DNA from 2 places in the Arthrobacter sp. NPDC057009 genome. Region 1 is predicted to be linked to the other one. Evidence: riboswitches for the same ligand, from Rfam matches in the RefSeq annotation. Region 1 holds a riboswitch; the other holds the start of a gene.
The links. A riboswitch is a leader RNA that binds a small molecule or an ion and turns the genes downstream of it on or off. The one in region 1 is predicted to bind glycine.
Positions count from the first base shown of each region.

Region 2: another riboswitch for glycine. It lies ahead of gcvP (aminomethyl-transferring glycine dehydrogenase); the one in region 1 lies ahead of gcvP (aminomethyl-transferring glycine dehydrogenase).

Region 1 covers NZ_JBHUSB010000009.1:89,137-99,532, reverse strand. The annotation lists gene ACFTR6_RS11580 (methylenetetrahydrofolate reductase) at 1-25, opposite strand, end outside; gene purU (formyltetrahydrofolate deformylase) at 31-975, opposite strand; gene cycA (D-serine/D-alanine/glycine transporter) at 972-2,462, opposite strand; glycine riboswitch at 2,612-2,708, opposite strand; glycine riboswitch at 2,950-3,050, shown strand; gene gcvP (aminomethyl-transferring glycine dehydrogenase) at 3,201-6,053, shown strand; gene gcvT (glycine cleavage system aminomethyltransferase GcvT) at 6,064-7,197, shown strand; gene gcvH (glycine cleavage system protein GcvH) at 7,263-7,646, shown strand; gene ACFTR6_RS11550 (L-serine ammonia-lyase) at 7,713-9,110, shown strand; gene lipA (lipoyl synthase) at 9,151-10,170, shown strand; gene ACFTR6_RS11540 (MOSC domain-containing protein) at 10,194-10,396, shown strand, end outside.
Region 2 covers NZ_JBHUSB010000005.1:11,654-22,049, forward strand. The annotation lists gene ACFTR6_RS06850 (APC family permease) at 1-1,090, opposite strand, end outside; gene ACFTR6_RS06855 (agmatine/peptidylarginine deiminase) at 1,103-2,113, opposite strand; gene ACFTR6_RS06860 (nitrilase-related carbon-nitrogen hydrolase) at 2,125-3,171, opposite strand; gene ACFTR6_RS06865 (Dps family protein) at 3,417-3,896, shown strand; gene ACFTR6_RS06870 (MFS transporter) at 4,034-5,590, opposite strand; gene ACFTR6_RS06875 (TetR/AcrR family transcriptional regulator) at 5,659-6,198, shown strand; glycine riboswitch at 6,419-6,517, shown strand; gene gcvP (aminomethyl-transferring glycine dehydrogenase) at 6,704-9,571, shown strand; gene gcvT (glycine cleavage system aminomethyltransferase GcvT) at 9,638-10,396, shown strand, end outside.

The DNA.
Region 1 (10,396 bases):
GCACCGGCAAGTGGTTGAATCGCACGTTTGTCACCGCAGGATGACCGTCCGGTTCCCGGACAGGATGATTCTTCCTTCGGCGTGCCAACGCACAGCGTTCGTCAGGGCCTTGCACTCCGCGTCCTTGCCCACGGACACCAGGTCCGCGGGGGTGTAGGTGTGGTCGACCTCGATCACCTGCTGCGCGATGATCGGCCCCTCGTCAAGCTCTGAATTGACGTAGTGCGCCGTGGCGCCGACCGTCTTCACCCCGCGCTCATGCGCCTGGTGGTAGGGCTTTGCGCCCTTGAAGCTGGGCAGGAACGAGTGGTGGATGTTGATGGCCCTGCCGGCGAGCCGGGCGGTGGCCGAGTCACTGAGGACCTGCATGTAGCGGGCCAGGACCACCAGTTCGACGTCGAGCGCCTCCACGAGTTCCAGCAGGGCGCCTTCCGCTTCGGGCTTGGTGGCCGCTGTCACGGGGACGTGGTGGAACGGGATTCCGTGCCAGGCCGCGAGCCCCTCCAGGTCCGGGTGGTTGGACACCACGGCTGCAATCTCCACAGGAAGTTCGCCGCTGCGGGCGCGGGCCAGCAGGTCGTTGAGGCAGTGGTCGTATTTGGACACCATCACCAGGATGCGCTGCTTGCGGTCGTGCCGCTCCAGGCGCCAGTCCATGCCCCATTGCCCTGCCAGCGGCGCGAAGCGTTCGCGGAGCTGTTCGACGGCGGTGATGTCGACGGCGGCAGTGTCACCCGGGGCGGCGGTGGAGGCGAAGTGCACCCGCATGAAGAAGTGTCCCGCGCTCCGGTCACCGAACTGCTTGAGGTCCACGATGTAGCACTCCTGCTTGAGCAGGAAATCCGCGACCGACTGGACGATCCCCAGCGAATCCGGGCAGGAGAAGGTGAGCACAAACTCTCCGGCTCCGGGCCCGCGGGACTGGGCCGCCGCCGTCGGGCCCGCCGCCGTCCGCTTTTCCTCGGTGCTGATCATCCCTGGACGCTCTCTTTCTCCTGCTGCCGGCTGTCCGCAACCTCGCGGGCGGCGTTTTCCTCGGCGCGCAGCTCGTCCTGGAAGGCCTCGTAGCGGGCAATGTGGGCAGGCCGGCGGCGCAGCACCAGCCAGGCAGCACCGAGGAGGACGAACCAGACCGGTGTGACCAGCAGGGCGGCCAGCGTGTCAGGTTGAGTGGTGAGGGTCCACAGCACAAAGCCGAAGAACGCGAAGACCGCCCACACCATGGGAATGCCGCCAGGCATCTTGAACTTGGAGGCGGTGTGCAGATGCGGGCGCCGGCGGCGGAAGGCGATGTAGCTGGCGAGGATGATCGACCAGACGAAGACGAAGCAGACGGCAGAGACGGTGGTGACCATGTCGAACGCCTTGCCCACGTCCTGCCCGGCGTACATGAGCACCACACCGGAGAGCAGCAGCACGCAGGACAGGAACAGGGCGTTGTTGGGTACCTTCCGGCGGGACAGGCTGCTGAAGACGGCTGGCGCATCCCCTTCCTCGGCCAGGCCGTAGACCATGCGCGAGGTGGAGTAGATGCCGGAGTTGGCCGAGGACATTGCCGAGGACAGGACCACGAGGTTGACCACCGTGGCAGCCGCCCCGAGGCCGGCCAGCGAGAACATGGCGATGAACGGGCTGTGGCCGGCCGCGAACTGGGTCCAGGGCGTGACGGACATCAGGATGATGAGGGCGCCCACGTAGAAGAGCAGCACGCGCACCGGAATGGAGTTGATGGCCTTGGGCAGGTTCCTCTCCGGGTTCTTGGCCTCGGCGGCCGTGGTGCCCACGAGTTCGATGCCCACGAACGCGAACACGGCGATCTGGAAGCCGGCCACGAAGCCCATGAATTCATTGGGGAAGAAGCCGCCGTGGCTCCACAGGTTGGTGAAGCTGGCCTGCCCGGAGTCGCTCTGGAAACCGGTGAAGATCATGAACATGCCCACGATGATCAGGGCAGCGATGGCGATGATCTTGATGAGGGCGAACCAGAATTCGGTTTCGCCGAAGGCCTTGACGGTGGTGAGGTTCAGCAGCAGCAGGATGGCCACGGTGGCCAGGCCGGGGATCCAGAGCGGCAGTCCCGGCCAGAGTTCACGGGAGTACCCTGCGATCGCGATGACGTCCGCAATTCCCGTGATCACCCAGCAGAACCAGTAGGTCCAGCCGGTGAAAAAGCCGGCCCAGGGGCCCAGCAGGTCGGCGGCGAAATCGCTGAAGGATTTGTAGTTGAGGTTGCTCAGCAGCAGTTCGCCCATGGCCCGCATGACGAAGAACAGCATGAAGCCGATGATCATGTACACGAAGATCACCGACGGCCCGGCCGCGGAAATGGTTTTGCCGGAACCCATGAACAGGCCGGTGCCGATGGCGCCGCCAATGGCAATCAGCTGGATGTGGCGGTTGCTCAGCTGCCGTTCCAGTCGCGGAGCTTCCCCGGCCGGGGACGCAGGAGGGTGAATCGTCATAAGGAACTCCATTGTTCAAGTGGCACCAAATGGCCACACTGACAGGGTTCCTCCCCGCTCTGTACTGGACCTGAGAGATTCCGCGGACATGGTTGACCGCTTTGCACCTTCGGTGAGCCCGGGCACGCCAGGCTGCTTTTCAGAGTTGCCTCGCCGCGGCGGTACGTGGGCCTGAGAGTTTCCTGGGGAGGGTTTGCTCCTACGGCGCCCGCTGATGTACCGGCAGGGCTCTCCCGCCGCAGATCGTAAGCATTTTCAGTTATGGAAGCGAGGGCCGCGGTCCTGCCCTGGAAGCCCGGTCCGTGCCGGTCAGCCCAGTCCCGCTAGCCACCGGGTTCAGTGTGGTCTCGGTCACGAAGAATTGTCAAACCCGGCTCCCCGAGGCCTTCACGGTCCTCGCCGCGGAGGCTTGGCCCGACCGCGTTTTGGCATTCGCCGCCCAGTGCTGTACTGTGTGAGCCGAATCACCCACATCTTCATAGCCTTTCGAACCGTGGCGGGAGAGTCCTCCCAGTCATGCACCGGGCAGGCGCCGTAGGAGCAAATCCTCCCCAGGAATCTCTCAGGCCCCAGTACCGCCGCGGCGAGGCAACTCTGGAAAGCAGCCAAGCATTGTTTGGCTCACCGACGGTGCAAGCGGACACCCGTGTCCGCGGAATCTCTCAGGTCCAATACAGAGCGGGGAGGAACCCAAATCCATGCCGTGCCACCCGTGGCCGGCCAGACCTGGAGTTCCTCATGACGATTCAATCGCTTCCGTCAACGTTTGCTGACCGGCATATCGGCGCCCGCCGCCAGGCCGACATCGACACCATGCTCAAGCACGTTGGCTATGACACGGTCGACGGCCTGGTTGACGCCGCCGTTCCGGCCTCCATCCGCCAGGAAAACGCGCTGCGCCTCACCGCGGCCCTCAGCGAAGTTGAGGTCCTGGCCGAGCTTCGCCGGCTTGCGGCCAAGAACAAGACCGCCGTGCAGATGATCGGCCAGGGCTACTACGACACCGTGACGCCGCCGGTGATCCGCCGCAACATCCTCGAGGCCCCCGCCTGGTACACCGCGTACACGCCATACCAGCCGGAGATCTCCCAGGGCCGGCTCGAGGCGCTGCTGAACTTCCAGACCATGGTCCAGGACCTGACCGGGCTGCCTATCGCCAACGCTTCCCTGCTGGACGAAGCCACCGCCGTGGCCGAGGCCGTGCTGCTGATGCGCCGCGCCAACAAGAAGAACGAGGGCAAGACCGTCCTGGACGCGGACTGCCTCCCCCAGACCATCGCGATCGTGAAGGGCCGCGCCGAGGCGCTTGGCTTCGAGGTGGAGGTCGCTGACCTCGCCCAGGGACTGCCCGACGGCGACATCAACGGCGTCGTGCTCCAGCAGCCCGGCGTTTCGGGCCGGGTGTTCGACCACTCCGGTGTGATCGCCGCCGCCAAGGAGCGCGGCGCGCTGGTGACCGTGGCCGCGGACCTGCTGGCCCTGACCCTCATCACGCCTCCCGGCGAGCAGGGGGCCGACATCGCCGTCGGCACCGCCCAGCGCTTCGGTGTCCCGCTGTTCTTCGGGGGCCCGCACGCTGCCTACATCGCCGTCCGCACCGGCATGGAGCGCACCCTTCCCGGCCGCATCGTCGGCGTTTCCAAGGACAACGCCGGAGCTCCCGCGTACCGGCTTGCCCTGCAGACCCGCGAGCAGCACATCCGCCGCGAGAAGGCCACGTCCAACATCTGCACCGCGCAGGCACTGCTGGCCATCGTGTCGTCCTTCTACGCCGTCTACCACGGCCCCGACGGACTGAAGGCGATCGCCGAGACCGTCCACCGCAACGCCCGCGTCTTGGCTACGGCACTGAAGACTGCCGGCCGCGAACTGGACAGCGAAACCTTCTTCGACACCCTCACCGTCCGCGTTCCGGGCAAGGCCGCCAAGGTCATCACCGCCGCGGAGGCCCGCGGCATCAACCTCCGCTTCATTGACGCGGACACCGTGGGCGTCTCCATCGATGAGACGACGACGGCGGCAACACTCTCCGCTGTTGCCGTCGCCTTCGGCGCGGGTCCGGTTGCGGACGCGGCGGGCTTTGAACTGCCTGAGGCCGTGCTGCGCACCTCGGACTTCCTGCAGCACCCGGTGTTCAACACGCACCGCTCCGAAACCCAGCTGCTGCGCTACATCCGCAGGCTCTCCGACCGCGACCTGGCACTGGACCGGACGATGATCCCGCTGGGCTCGTGCACCATGAAGCTGAACGCAACGGCCGAGATGGAAGCCATCTCCTGGCCGGAATTCGCCTCGATCCACCCGTTCGCACCGGACTCCCAGACCGCGGGCTGGCGCGAACTCATCGGCGGCTTGGAAGCCGACCTCGCCGAGATCACCGGCTACGACCAGGTCTCCATCCAGCCCAACGCCGGGTCGCAGGGTGAGCTGGCGGGTCTGCTGGCGATCCGCAGCTACCACCGCTCCCGCGGCGACCACCAGCGCAACGTCTGCCTCATCCCCGCCTCCGCGCACGGCACCAACGCGGCCTCGGCCGTGCTGGCCGGCATGAAAGTGGTCGTCGTGGCCACCGCCACCGACGGCACGATCAACCACACGGACCTGTACACCAAGATCGAGCAGTACCGGGACGTTCTCTCGGCGATCATGATCACCTACCCCTCCACCCACGGGGTGTACGACGGCGACGTCCGCGAAGTATGCGACGCCGTCCATGCCGCCGGCGGCCAGGTGTACGTCGATGGCGCGAACCTCAACGCGCTCGTCGGTCTGGCGCAGCCAGGCAAGTTCGGCGGGGATGTCTCGCACCTGAACCTGCACAAGACCTTCTGCATCCCGCACGGCGGCGGCGGACCCGGCGTCGGACCCGTCGCGGCCAAGGCCCACCTCGCCCCGTTCATGCCGGGCGACGCCACCAAGGCTTCTTCCGAGGGTGCCGTGGACGGACACGGCGTTGCGATCAGCGCGTCCCGGTTCGGCTCGGCCGGTGTCCTGCCGATCTCCTGGGCCTACGTGAAGCTCATGGGCGGCCAGGGCCTGACCGAGGCCACCAAGTCGGCCCTCCTCGCGGCAAACTACGTCGCGGCGCGGCTGGACGAGTACTTCCCCGTCCTTTACACCGGAGACAGCGGGCTCGTGGCGCACGAGTGCATCCTGGACCTGCGCGGCCTCACCGCCAAGACGGGCGTCACCGCCGAGGACGTGGCCAAGCGCCTGATCGACTTCGGCTTCCACGCACCCACGCTGGCGTTCCCGGTGGCCGGCACGCTGATGGTGGAGCCCACCGAGTCCGAGGACCTGGCCGAGATTGACCGGTTCATCGAGGCGATGATCACCATCCACGCCGAGATCCAGCAGGTCGCCAACGGTGACTTCACCCTGGAAAACTCGCCCCTTCGCAACGCACCCCACACGGCAGCCGCCGTCGTCAATTCCGACTGGAAGCGTTCGTACCCGCGCGAGCAGGCTGCATTCCCGGTGTCCTCGCTCCGGCAGGACAAGTACTTCCCGCCGGTGGGCCGGATCGACGGCGCCGCCGGTGACCGCAACCTTGTGTGCTCCTGCCCGCCCCTTTCCGAGTTCGAGAACTAAGGATTATCCAATGACCGAGAACTACACCGCCCTCTACGACCAGCACAAGAAGGCCGGCGCATCCTTCACCGACTTCGGCGGCTGGCAGATGCCGCTGAAGTACGAATCGGAACTGGCCGAACACCATGCGGTGCGCAACGCGGCCGGCCTGTTCGACCTCTCCCACATGGGTGAAGTCTGGGTCACCGGCCCCGATGCGGCCGCGTTCCTGGACTATGCCCTGGCTGGCAAGCTGTCCGCGATCGCCGACGGCAAGGCCAAGTACTCGCTGATCTGCGACGCCGACGGCGGGATCATCGACGACCTGATCTCTTACCGCCGGGCTGAGGACAAGTACCTCGTGGTGCCCAATGCGGGCAACGCAGCCAAAGTGGCCGCCGCCCTCGCCGAGCGCGCAGCGAACTTCGACGTCACCGTCGAGGATGCCTCTTCGGAGATTTCGCTGATCGCGGTGCAGGGTCCCAATGCGGAGGCGATCCTGCTGCAGCTCGTTCCGGCAGAACAGCACTCCCTGGTAACTGACCTGAAGTACTACGCGGCCGTTGAGGTCGGGATTGCGGTGGGCGGCAGCGTGCAGAACCTGCTGCTGGCCCGCACCGGATACACCGGCGAGGATGGCTTCGAGATTTACGTCCCCAACGCCGAGGCACCCCGGCTCTGGGAAGCGCTGCTTGAGGCGGGCGAAGGGCACGGGCTGGTCCCCGCCGGCCTCGCCGCCCGCGACTCGCTGCGCCTGGAGGCCGGCATGCCGCTTTACGGCAACGAGCTCTCCCTCCGGGTCAACGCCTACGCGGCCGGACTCGGTCCGGTGGTTTCCCTGGCCAAGGAAAGCGACTTCGTGGGCAAGGCGGCGCTGGCCGACCTCAAGGCAGCCGGCGTCGGTTCCACCATCGGGCAGAAGCTCGTGGGCCTCAAGGGCACCGGCCGCCGCGCCGCGCGCGGCCACTACCCGGTCCTCAAGGACGGCACCCTGATCGGTGAGGTCACGTCGGGCCAGCCCTCCCCCACCCTCGGCTACCCGGTGGCCATGGCCTACGTCGACGTCGAGCACTCCGAGGTCGGCACGCTGGTGGACGTTGACCTCCGCGGCAAGCCCGAGCGCTTCGAAGTCGTGGCATTGCCGTTCTATAAGCGCCAAAAGTAACGCGCTACGGGCCCGACCGGCCCTCCCCCCGACCACAACGAGTTTCAAACGTAAAGGACATACACATGGCAAAGGTTGTTGCTGAACTGAAGTACTCCGCCGAGCACGAATGGGTTGCCGTTGACGGATCCGGGCCTGTGGGCATCGGAATCTCCGCCGTGGCCGCCGACGCCCTGGGCGATATCGTGTACGTGGACCTGCCCGAGGTGGGCGCTACCGTCACGGCCGGCGAAACGTGCGGCGAGGTGGAGTCCACAAAGTCCGTCTCGGACCTGTACGCCCCGGTCACCGGCGAGGTCACCGAGATCAACGACGGCGTCGTCGCGGACCCGGCTCTCATCAACAGCGACCCCTACGGTGCCGGCTGGCTGTTCAAGGTGGCCGTCACCGACGAGGGCCCGCTGATGTCGGCCGAGGAATACGCCGCAGCAAACGGCGGCGAACTCTAGCGCCTGCTCCTCCGCATAACCTCCCCAGCCCGAACCGATCACAACAATCCCAGTTAGGAACCGACCATGGCTGTTGGCGTCTTTGACCTGTTTTCCATTGGAATTGGCCCCTCGAGTTCGCACACGGTTGGCCCGATGCGAGCTGCCGCCGTTTTCGCGGAGGAGCTGAAGGCTGCCGGGACGCTGGCGGACGTGGCGTCGCTGCGGGTGGATCTCTACGGTTCGCTCGCGGCGACGGGGCACGGGCATGGCACCATGACGGCGGTGCTGCTCGGCCTGGAGGGCTTTCACCCGGAGCTGATCCTGCCGGATGAGGTGGAGGAGCGGCTGGCCTCGATCGCGGAGACCGGCATCCTGAACCTGGCGGGGTCGGTTCCGCTGCCGTACGGGGTGGAGGACATGGTGCTGCGGCCGCTGACGGTGCTGCCGCGGCACACGAACGGGATGACGTTCACGGTGTTTGATGCCGACGGCGGTGAGCTGCAGAAGGCGACGTTCTTCTCGGTCGGTGGCGGGTTCATTGTCCGCGAGGGCGAGGAGGACGCTGCACAGCAAGAGCTGGAGGAGTCGAAGCAGGAGCTGCCGCTGCCGTTCCGGACGGCCGCGGAGCTGCTGGAGCACTGCCGTGCCCAGGGCCTGTCGATCGCGGACATCATGCTGGTCAACGAGTGCGCGTCCCGGTCCGAGGAGCAGGTCCGGGAGGGCCTGCTGCATATCTGGTCGGTGATGGAGGGCTGCGTGGCGGCGAGTCTGAAGCGGGAGGGGCTGCTGCCCGGCGGACTGAAGGTCCGCCGTCGTGCCCCTGACTGGCACGAACGCCTGCTGAAGGAAGACAAGGACCGCGACCCCAAATACTGGCAGGAGTGGGTGAACCTGATTGCCCTCGCCGTCAACGAGGAGAACGCCTCCGGCGGCCGCGTAGTCACCGCCCCGACAAACGGCGCCGCCGGGATCATCCCGGCCGTGCTGTACTACGCGCTGCACTTCGCGCCGGGCATGGAGAACGCGACACAGGAGGACCGCGACGACGTGGTGGTCCGTTTCCTGCTCGCCGCCGGCGCCGTCGGGGTGCTCTATAAGGAACAGGCGTCCATCTCCGGCGCCGAGGTGGGCTGCCAGGGCGAGGTCGGATCGGCGTCGTCGATGGCCGCCGCCGGGCTCGCCGAGGTCATGGGCGGGTCCCCGGCCCAGGTGGAAAACGCGGCCGAAATCGCGATGGAGCACAACCTGGGCCTGACGTGTGATCCGATCGGCGGGCTGGTCCAGGTACCGTGCATTGAACGGAACGCGATCGCGGCGGCGAAAGCGATCAATGCGGCGAAGATGGCGCTGTGGGGTGACGGTTCGCACCGGGTCTCCCTGGACGAGGTCATCGTGACCATGCGCGAGACCGGCAAGGACATGAGCTCCAAATACAAGGAAACCGCGATGGGCGGACTCGCCGTCAACGTCGTGGCCTGCTGATTCAGTACTCCTGCTGACAAGTACTTACGGAAAGAGAACAATGACACTGGCACCAGAAGGCCGGAAAATGCTGCGGATCGAGCAGCGCAACGCGGCCACCCCGGTGGAACGCAAACCGGACTGGATCAAGGCCAAGGTCCAGATGGGCCCGGAATTCGTCGGCCTGAAGAACCTGGTCAAGAAGGAAGGCCTGCACACCGTCTGCGAAGAGGCCGGCTGCCCCAATATCTTTGAATGCTGGGAAGACAAGGAAGCCACCTTCCTCATCGGCGGCTCCGAATGCACCCGCCGCTGCGACTTCTGCCAGATCGACACCGGCAAACCCTCCCCCGTGGACCGGTTCGAACCCACCAAGGTCGCCCGCTCCGTGCAGTCCATGCAGCTCCGGTACGCCACCGTCACCGGCGTCGCCCGCGACGACCTCGAGGACGAAGGCGTCTGGCTCTACGCCGAAACTGTCCGCAAGATCCACGAACTCAACCCCGGCACCGGCGTCGAACTGCTCATCCCGGACTTCTCCGGCAACCCCGGCCACATCGCCGCGATCTGCGACTCTGCCCCGGAGGTGTTCGCGCACAACGTCGAAACCGTGCCCCGGATCTTCAAGCGCATCCGCCCCGCGTTCCGCTACGAACGCTCCCTGGACGTCATCACCCAGGGCCGGAACCTGGGCATGGTCACCAAATCCAACCTCATCCTGGGCATGGGCGAAACCCGCGAGGAGATCTCCGAGGCCCTGCGTGACCTGCACCAGGCCGGCTGCGACCTGATCACCATCACCCAATACCTGCGCCCGAGTGAGCGGCACCTGCCCGTGGACCGCTGGGTCAAACCCCAGGAATTCGTGGACCTGCAGCACGAAGCCGAAGAGATCGGCTTCCTCGGCGTCATGTCCGGCCCCCTGGTCCGCTCCTCCTACCGCGCCGGCCGGCTCTGGGCAACCGCCATGCGCAAAAAAGGCCGCGACATCCCCGCCGAACTCGCCCACATCGCCGAGGGCATCCAGGACTCCGGAACCACCCGCCAGGAAGCCAGCACCCTGCTCAAAAGGCCGGCCTGAAACCGCGGGTATAGCGTTATTGCATGACCGAAACCTACAGATACGACGTTGAGGTCCTGCACCTGCTCGTGTCGCCTGGCCATGCGTACTTCGGCCGCGCGCGGGACGGGGCGGCCGAAGTCCCGACGGCGGACGCCGAACGGGTGGAGATCGTCGCCGGCAAGGGAATTGTCGGGGACAGGTTTTTCGGGAAGGCGGCGCACATGGACGCCGCGGTCACGCTGTT
Region 2 (10,396 bases), on a different contig from region 1:
TGAACGGCCGGGGCAGGGCGCCGTAGTGGGCCATCGCGAGCAGGCTGCGCGAGGGCGAGGTGAACGTCGACTGCAGCGATGCCGCCGAACTGGACAGGACCGCCAGGGACATCAGGATGGCGAACGGGCCCATGATGGGCGAGGCCAGGGCGGTGAAGACGTTCGCGTGGTTTTCCTCGTTGTTCAGGCCGATCCCCGTATCGCCCACGCCGGCGAACATCATGGTGGCGATGGTCACCAGCAGGTAGATGCCCAGGACGACGACGGCGGTCAGGGTGCCGGCGAGGCCGGCGGTCTTCTTCCCGTTGGCCGTTTCCTCGTTGACGGTCAGGCACACGTCCCAGCCCCAGTAGACGAAGATGGACAGTGAGATGCCCGCGGCGATCTGGCCGAACGTCTCGATCTTGGTCACGTCGAACCAGTCCCAGCTGAACGGGATGGCGGTGGAGGACGTGGACCAGTTGGCGAACGCCATGGCCACGAAGAGGCCCAGCACGAGCAGCTGGAAGCCCACCAGCCCGTACTGGACAAGCTTGGTGGTGTGCAGGCCGCGGTAGCTGACCCATACAGCCAGGGCCACGAACACAAAGCACGTGAGCACGTTCAGCGGCTTGTTGGCGGCAAGGTCCGCCAGCTCCGGCGACCCGGTCAGCTGTGCCAGGAACAGGTAGAAGAAGTCCACCGCCACCCCGGCGAGGTTGGACAGCACAATGATGTTGGCGGCCAGCAGGCCCCAGCCGCCCATCCAGCCAACCCACGGTCCGAAGGCCTTGGTCACCCACGTGAAGGTGGTGCCGCTGTCCGGGGAGTCAGCGTTCAGCTCCCGGTAGGCGAGCGATACGAGGATCATGGGGATGAAGCCGATGAGGAAGATCACCGGAAGCTGGAGTCCCGCCTCGTTCACCGTGGGACCGAGCGCGCTGGTCAGCGTGTAGGCCGGAGCGATCGTGGAAATGCCCAGGACGACGACGGCGAGCAGGCCCAGCTGCCCGCCCTTCAGGCCCTTCCGGGTGATGCCGTGTGCTGCGTCGCCGGCCGGGGAAGCGCTCTTCCCGCCCGGCTGGATGCTTTCACGCGTGGTTTGGCTCATGAGTGGCCCTTTCTAGATGGCAGCGGGCTGCTGCTGGGTGATGCAGTGGATCCCCCCGCCGCGGGCGAAAAGTTCGCGGGCATCGATGCCCACAACTTTGCGTCCGGGATAGGCGTCCGCGAGGATGCGGAGCGCCTTTTCGTCGTTGGGGTCGGAGAACGTGCAGGCGATGATTCCGCCGTTGACCACAACGTGGTTGATGTAGCTGTAGTCCACGAAGCCCTCCGGGTCCGTCAGGGCAACGGGCGCCGGGACTTCGATGATGTTCCATTCCCGGCCGGCGGCGTCGGTCGTGGAGGACAGGAAGCTGATGATCCCGCGGCTCACCTCATAGTCCGGGTGGGCAGGATTCTGCTGGGAATGGACCAGCAGGGTGCCCGGGGACGGGATGGCGGCCACGATGTCCACATGCCCGCGCGTTCCGAACCGCTGGGAATCCCGGGTGAGTCCGCGCGGCAGCCAGATCACCTTGGTGGCGCCGATGGTCCTGGCCAGTTCAGCCTCGACGTCGGCCTTGCTGAGTCCGGGATTGCGGCCCGGATCCAGCTGCACCGTTTCGGTGACCAGCACGGTTCCTTCGCCGTCCACCTGGATTCCGCCGCCCTCGTTGACCAGCTCGGAGACCAGGTGCCGGGCGCCCGACCGGCCGGCCACCTCGGCGGCGACCAGTGAGTCCTTGTCCCACCTCGCCCAGTCCTGTGCGCCCCAGCCGTTGAAGACCCAGTCCACAGCACCCACGGACCCGTTTCCGTCCAGGACAAACGTGGGGCCGATGTCGCGCATCCACGCGTCGTTGAGTTCCGCCGTCAGCACCTCGACGGCGGGGGAGAGGTAGAGGGCGGCGGTGCCGACGTCGGACGGGTCCACCACCATGGTGACCGGTTCAAACTCGACGGCGGCGTTCGCGACGGCGGCCCAGACGGAGCGGGCGGCATGCGCCGCCTCCGCGGTGTCCCCGAGGGTGTAGCCCCCGGTGGGGAAGGCCATCCAGAGCCGCTCCTGGCGAGCCGTTTCAGCCGGCATGCGCCACGTGCTCACGCCTGCACTCCGGCCTCGACGAGCTCGGCCGGGGCATTAGGCGTGCCGAACGGCTCCCCGGGGCGGACCGGCTCGGTGAGCCGGGCATAGGTGTCCGGGCGGCGGGTGGTGAGGAACGGGAAGAGCGTCAGCCAGTCCTTGCGCTGGTCGAGGTCGAGGTCGGCCACGAGGACCGCCGACTCGTTCCGGGGTGCCTGGACCAGGACGCGGCCGTAGGGATCCGAGATGAAGGAGGAGCCATAGAAGTTCAGGCTGCCCTCCTGGCCCCAGCGGTTCGGGACCACCATGAACAGGCCGTTGGCGATGCCGTTGCCCACGATGACCTGCTGCCAGAGCGGCTGGGTGTCAAAGTCCGGGAACAGCGGCTCGGAACCGATCGCCGTCGGGTAGACGAGCAGTTCGGCGCCGCCGAGTGAGTACATGCGCGCCAGCTCGGGGAACCACTCGTCCCAGCAGGTGGGCATGCCCAGCCGGGCACCGCCGAGTTCAGCCGGGGCATGAACCTGGTAGGCATCCTCCGCGGCGGGACCCTGGCGGAAGAACTTGTCCTCGTAGTATCCGGCGGTCACCGGGATGTGCAGCTTGTGGGTGCGGGCCAGGAGTTCGCCGGACGGCGAGACCAGGATGGAGGTGTTCAGGCCCAGCCCGTCGTCGGAGCCGTCCGGGTTGGCGGCCCGCTGGTAGAGCGAGGCGTGCACACTGATGCCGTTCCGGCGGGCGGCCTCGGCCGCGAAGCGGAAGGTGGGGCCGGTCAGCAGGTCCTCGGCGGCGTCGGAGGGGCGGGGGCGGTGCTGCCCCTGCAGCGCCAGGTCGTTCTCCGGAACCTGGTCGGCGGGGTAGCGGGAGAGGGTGAGCTCGGGCAGGAACACCATGGTGGCACCCAGCCGGGCGGCACGGTCGATGCCGTCGTTGAGCTCTGCACGGAGTGCGGCGGCGCTGCTGTGCCAGCGGTGCTGTACGACGCCCACCCTCAAGGAAGGACGTCCGGACGGCGCTGTCCGGGCGAGCGAAGCAGGCGCGTTGGGGCAGGTTATTTCGATCATGATGATGATTACTCCAGTGAGACGACCGTCACTAAATGAATGACGTTCATTTAGTATGCACGTGCGTCCGTGGCGTGGCAAGGGTTATTTGAATGCCGATCATTTATGACCCTGCCCGCTCGCGACCGGAAGTTGGTGCCCGGAAAATTAGTAAGTAAGCTGATCGTGAAATTCGCACTCCGCTGCTCCCCGTGCTGGAGCGCCTGCGGTAGCGTCGAAAGCACTGGACCATTCGAGGAGGATTCATGAAGGCTTCACCGACACTGACCAACAACATGCAGGCCGTCCTGACGGACCTGATCGAACTGCACATCCAGGGCAAGCAGGCGCACTGGAACATCGTTGGAACCAACTTCCGGGATCTGCACCTCCAGCTGGATGAAATCGTCACCGCCGCCCGGCTCTTTGCCGACGACATGGCCGAACGGATGCGCGCCCTGCATGCCCTGCCGGACGGACGCAGCACCACCGTGGCCAAGTCGACGAACCTTCCCCAGTTCCCGGAGGGGCTCATCAACACCAAGGATGCGATCGACCGCATTGTGGCCGCGCTGGAAGCGGCCGTGGGCACCATGCGCAAGGTCCATGACGAGGTGGATGAGGAAGACCCCACCACCGCAGACCTGCTGCACACCTTCATCGAAAAGCTCGAGCAGTTCGCGTGGATGACCGCCGCCGAGAACATGAAGGCGACGGCCAGCGTCACGCAGCCTGACAGCAAGTAGCCGCGCGGGCAGTTATTGCCCGCGCCGGTTGTCATGGGCGGCCCTGGGGGGATTCCTCCGGGGCCGCCCGATTCTGTGTCCGCTACTTCTTTGTGCCCGTTACTTCGCGCGGTCCCGACTACTTCTCGCGGTGCCCGCTACTTTGCGCGCGGGATGCGGCTAAGTACGACGGCGGCCAGCACCGACGCGGCAGCCATCAGTACCAGCCCAATCGCCGCAGTGATATGGACGCCGGAGCCAAAGGACGCCCGGGCTGCTGCCGTCAGCGCCTCGGCCAGCGGTGCCGGCAGCGATCCGGCGAGCTCCATCGCGCCGGCCAGTGTTTCCCCGGCCTTGTCCGCCGCCGCTGCAGGGACCGTCTCCGCAATGACTGCCGGCAGGGCGAGGTGCTGCTGGTAGGACGCGGTCAGGATGGATCCCAGCACCGCCGTGCCGAGGAGTGAGCCCACTTCGTAGCCCGTCTCGGAGATCGCTGCCGCTGCGCCGGACTTCGCTGCCGGCGCTGCTCCCAGGATCAGGTCGTTCGAGATGGTCTCGGCTGCTCCCACACCCACGGCCAGGAGAAGGAGGGCGGCCAGCAGCGTGGCGGGGCCGCCGTCGTGATTTCCGAACGTGACCAGGCAGTAGCCGGTGGCGCTCAGCGCCAGTCCCGCGGCCACCACAAAGCCGGGCCGTACCTTCCTCACCAGCGGAACCACCAGCAGGCCCGCCAGCACCATGGCCGTAAGCGCGGGCACCATGGCGGTGCCGGACTCCGATGGTGACATGCCTTCGAGCAGCTGCAGGTGCTGTGCCAGGAACAGGATGAAGCCGTTGTAGGAGAACAGCGACAGGATGTTTGCCGTGATCGCCGTGCTAAACACGGGGTTCCCGAACAGGGACAGGTCCAGCAGTGGCGATGCCAGGGCCTGCTGGCGTCGGACGAAGAGGAAGCCCATGGCCATGCCGAAGGCCATGACGGCGAAGGGGGCCAGGCCGGGGCCGTGGGTTGCCAGTTCCTTGATGCCGTAGACCACCGGCACCATGGTCAGCATCGACAGCACCACGCTGGGGGCATCCACCCGTCCCGGCTTCGGATCCTTGGATTCGGGGATGAGGAAGCGGCCCAGGACCAGCGGCGGCAGCATGATCGGCACGGCCACCAGCAGGACTGCGCCCCACCAGAAATGCTCCACCAGCCAGCCGCCAAAGATCGGCCCCAGCGCTGCACCCCCGGAGAAGCATGCCGCCCAGATGGCAACGGCCAGCCTCCGCCTGCCCGGTTCCTGGAAGATGTTGCGGATCAGGGACAGCGTGGACGGCATGAGCATCGCGCCGAAGAACCCGAGTGCTGCGCGGCCGGCGATGAGCCATTCGGCACTCGGTGCGAACGCAGACGCTGCGGACACGGCCGCAAAGCCCGAGATGCCGACCAGGAGCAGGCGGCGGCGTCCGATCTTGTCGCCAAGGCTGCCCATTGCCACAAGGAGCCCGGCAAGGACCAGCGCGTAGGCGTCCACCACCCACAAAAGCTCCACGCCTGAGGGATCCAAGCTGCGCGCGATGGCGGGAAGGGCAAACGTCAGTGCCGTATTGTCCACGGCCACCAGGAGGACCGGGAACATGAGCAGGGCCAGGGCGAACCAGTCGCGGCTCTTGTGTGCAGCCGCGTTGCCGCCGGTGAGCCTCGGGCTAAGGGTCGAGTGGATCGTCATGAAATAACTATACCGTCCGGACGGTATAGTTATCACCCTGTTTGCCGGAACCGGGCATGATGGAATCCATGCCCAGAAAACCGGTCGCGCGCGGCGCAGTCCTCGATGCCTTCGAATCCCTCCTGATTGAGGTGGGGGAGCGCGCTGCCACACTTGACGCCGTGGCCGCCCGCGCCGGCGTCTCCAAGGGCGGGCTCCTGTACCACTTTCCGAACAAGGAGGCGCTGATCGGCGTCCTGCTGGACCGGCTGGATGAGTTCGCCGAGGCGGATGCCCAGGCCATGGCAGCGGCTCCCGAGGGTGCTGCCGCCTACTTCATCAAGTCATCGGTCTGGGCCGATACGCCGCTGGACCGCGCCATCGTGGCTGCCACCCGGCTCGCCGAAGTGGCCCACGAGGAAACGCGGCGCCGGTTCGCCCACATCCAGCAGCGGTGGCTTGATGAGATCGCACGCGATGTCGGACCGGGCCTGGCCAAGGCTGTTTTGTACATGGGTGACGGGCTCTACTTCAACGCCATGCTGTCCATTGGCCCCGCCGCGACCCCGTCCGAGACGGCTGCGGACGTCGAAAGCCTCCTTGCCGCCCTTGACCGGCTGCGGGGGTAGGCCGGCTTGCGGCCGGGCTGCCGCCACGGTTTGTGGACGCGAACCCGTCGGAACGCATCGAAGCCGCCGGAAATTTCCAGCGAACGGGAGGCCTTCCGGCGTTTTCGTTCTGGGGCCGGCCGTCATGCCTCACCCTGCGCCGACACGGTTTGCGGACGCGAACCCGGAGTAGGAGAATAGGCTCGGTGGCAGCTGTCACCGCCCAACTTAATAAAGCCTTTGATCTGCGGCGGGAGAGTCCTGCAAGTAGGTACAAGCAGGCGCCGTAGGAGCAAAACCTCCCCAGGAATCTCTCAGGCCCACGTACCGCCGCGGCAAGGCAACTCTGGAGAGCAGCAGGCTGCCCCTGAAATGCTCCGCTCCGCGCGGACGGTTCAGGGCGTGCTGTGCTCACCGACGGTGCAAGCGGGGCTGTGCGAAGGCGCAGCAACGCGGAATCTCTCAGGTCCAATACAGAGCGGGGAGGAACCCGAATCAATGTGGCGTACCCTGCGCCGCCTTAGTCATGGAGTTCCTTTTGACCGTTAGTTCAGCCTCCTCGTCCTTCGTCGACCGGCATATCGGCGCCCGCCGCCAGGCCGACGTCGAAGCCATGCTCAAGGCCGTCGGCTACGACACCGTCGACGCGCTGGTTGATACGGCAGTGCCCAACGACATCCGCCAGGACTCCCCGCTGGCGCTCGCCCCGGCGCTGAGCGAAGTGGAAGCTCTCGCCGAACTCCGGAAGCTCGCGGCGAAGAACAAGACTGCCGTGCAGATGATCGGGCAGGGTTACTACGACACCGTGACGCCGCCGGTGATCCGCCGCAACATCCTCGAGGCCCCCGCCTGGTACACCGCGTACACCCCGTACCAGCCGGAGATCTCCCAGGGCCGGCTCGAGGCGCTGCTGAACTTCCAGACCATGGTCCAGGACCTGACCGGGCTGCCCATCGCCAACGCTTCCCTGCTGGACGAAGCCACGGCCGTGGCCGAGGCCGTGCTGCTGATGCGCCGGGCCAACAAGAAGAACGAGGGCAAGACCGTCCTGGACGCGGACTGCCTGCCGCAGACCATCGCGATCGTGAAGGGCCGTGCCGAGGCACTCGGCTTCGAGGTGGAGGTCGCGGACCTCGCCCAGGGGCTGCCCGACGGCGAGATCAACGGTGTCGTGCTCCAGCAGCCCGGCGTTTCGGGCCGGGTCTTTGACCACTCGGGCGTGATTGCCGCCGCCAAGGAGCGCGGCGCGCTGGTGACCGTGGCCGCCGACCTGCTGGCCCTGACCCTCATCACGCCTCCCGGCGAGCAGGGCGCCGATATCGCCGTCGGCACAGCCCAGCGCTTCGGTGTGCCGCTGTTCTATGGCGGACCGCACGCCGCCTACATCGCCGTCCGCACGGGCATGGAGCGCACCCTTCCCGGCCGCATCGTCGGCGTTTCCAAGGACAACGCCGGAACTCCCGCGTACCGGCTTGCCCTGCAGACCCGCGAGCAGCACATCCGCCGCGAGAAGGCTACCTCCAACATCTGCACCGCGCAGGCGCTGCTGGCTATTGTGGCCTCGATGTACGCCGTGTACCACGGACCGGAGGGTCTGAAGGCAATCGCCGAAACCGCCCACGGCCACGCCAGGACTCTCGCCGCGTCGCTCAAGGCTGCCGGGCTGGACGTCCTCCACACCAGCTTCTTCGACACCGTGACGGTCTCCGTCCCGGGCAAGGCGGCCGCCATCGTCGCCGCCGCCGAGCAGAAGGGCATCAACCTCCGCAGCATCGACGACACCGTTGGCATCTCCACGGATGAAACCACGACGCCGGCCATTGTCGCTGACGTTCTCGCCGCCTTTGGTGCCACGGCAGTGGAGGCGGGTGACGGTTTCGCACTGGAGACCGCCGTCGAACGTTCCTCCGCGTACCTGCAGCACCCGGTGTTCAACACGCACCGCTCCGAAACGCAGCTGCTGCGCTACATCCGGAAGCTTTCCGACCGCGACCTTGCCTTGGACCGGACCATGATCCCGCTGGGTTCGTGCACCATGAAGTTGAACGCGACGGCTGAGATGGAGGCCATCTCCTGGCCGGAATTCGCCTCGATCCACCCGTTCGCCCCGGACTCCCAGACCGCGGGCTGGCGCGAACTGATCGCTGACCTTGAGGGGCAGCTGACGGAGATCACCGGCTACGACCAGGTGTCCATCCAGCCCAACGCCGGGTCGCAGGGTGAGCTGGCGGGCCTGCTGGCGATCCGCGGGTACCACCGCTCCCGCGGTGATGAGCAGCGCAACGTCTGCCTGATCCCGGCATCCGCGCACGGCACCAACGCGGCCTCGGCCGTGCTGGCCGGCATGAAGGTGGTCGTGGTGGCCACTGCCGCCGACGGCACGATCGACCACGGGGACCTGTACGCGAAAATCGAGGCCAACAAGGATGCGCTCTCCTGCATCATGATCACGTACCCGTCCACGCACGGGGTATACGACGGCGATGTCCGCGAAGTATGCGACGCCGTGCATGCCGCCGGCGGTCAGGTGTACGTGGACGGCGCGAACCTCAACGCGCTGGTGGGCCTGGCGCAGCCGGGCAAGTTCGGCGGGGACGTCTCGCACCTGAACCTGCACAAGACCTTCTGCATCCCGCACGGCGGCGGCGGACCGGGCGTCGGCCCCGTCGCAGCCAAGGCCCACCTCGCCCCGTTCATGCCGGGCGACGCGGCGACCTGGACGGAGGGCAACGACGTCCCGATCTCCGCGTCGCGCTTCGGCTCCGCGGGCGTGCTGCCCATCTCCTGGGCGTACGTGAAGCTCATGGGCGGGGCTGGCCTGACCGAGGCCACCAAGTCTGCGCTGCTCGCAGCCAACTACGTGGCGGCCAGCCTGAACGACTTCTTCCCCGTGCTCTACACGGGCGAAGGCGGCCTTGTGGCGCACGAGTGCATCCTGGACCTGCGCGAACTGACGGCCAAGACCGGCGTCACCGCCGAGGATGTGGCCAAGCGGCTGATCGACTACGGTTTCCACGCGCCCACGCTGGCGTTCCCGGTGGCGGGAACGCTGATGGTGGAGCCCACCGAGTCCGAGGACCTGGGCGAAATCGACCGGTTCATCAAGGCCATGATCGCCATCCGCGGCGAGATCGACCAGGTGGCCAACGGAGACTTTACGGTCCAGAACTCGCCGCTGCGCAACGCACCGCACACCGCGGCCGCCGCGATCAGCTCCGACTGGGACCGCGCCTACCCGCGCGAGCAGGCCGTCTTCCCCGGGCACACGCACAAGCAGGACAAGTACTTCCCGCCGGTGGGCCGCATCGACGGCGCAGCGGGTGACCGCAACCTGGTCTGCTCCTGCCCACCTCTCGAAGCGTTCGAGGACAACACAGCAGCGTTCGAAAACTAAAGCTCCCATGGTGGGCAGGCCGAAGCCGTACTTCGGCCTGCCCACCGGCACCCAAAGGATTCCTCAATGACTGAGAACTACACCGCCCTTTACGAGGAGCACAAGAAGCTTGGCGCCTCCTTCACCGACTTCGGCGGCTGGCAGATGCCCCTGAAGTACGGCTCCGAACTGGCCGAGCACCACGCCGTCCGCAATGCGGCCGGCATCTTCGACCTCTCCCACATGGGCGAAGTCTGGGTGACCGGCCCCGAGGCCGCAGCCTTCCTGGACTACGCCCTGGCCGGCAAGATTTCCGCCATGGCCGTCGGCAAGGCCAAGTACTCCCTGATCTGCAACGAGGACGGCGGCATCATCGACGACCTCATCGTGTACCGGCGGCCCTCTGACATTGAGGACAACGACAGGTTCCTCGTGGTCCCGAACGCCGGCAACGCCAAGGTCGTGGCCCAGGCACTGGCGCAGCGGGGCGCCGGCTTCAACGCCGTTGTCGAAGACGTCTCCGCCGAGACATCGCTGGTCGCCGTGCAGGGTCCCAAGGCCGAGGAAATCCTCCTGCGCCTGGTCCCGGCCGCCCAGCACGAGCTGGTCACCGGGCTGAAGTACTACGCCGCCGTCGAGGTCCCCTTCCTGGTGGGCGGTGCCAGCCGGAACCTGCTGCTGGCCCGCACCGGTTACACCGGTGAGGACGGCTTCGAGATCTTCGTGGAGAACGACGGCGCCGCCGCCCTCTGGCAGTCGATCGTCGCCATCGCGGATGAGGGTGAGCTGACGCCTGCCGGTCTTGCCTCCCGTGATTCGCTCCGTCTGGAGGCCGGCATGCCGCTC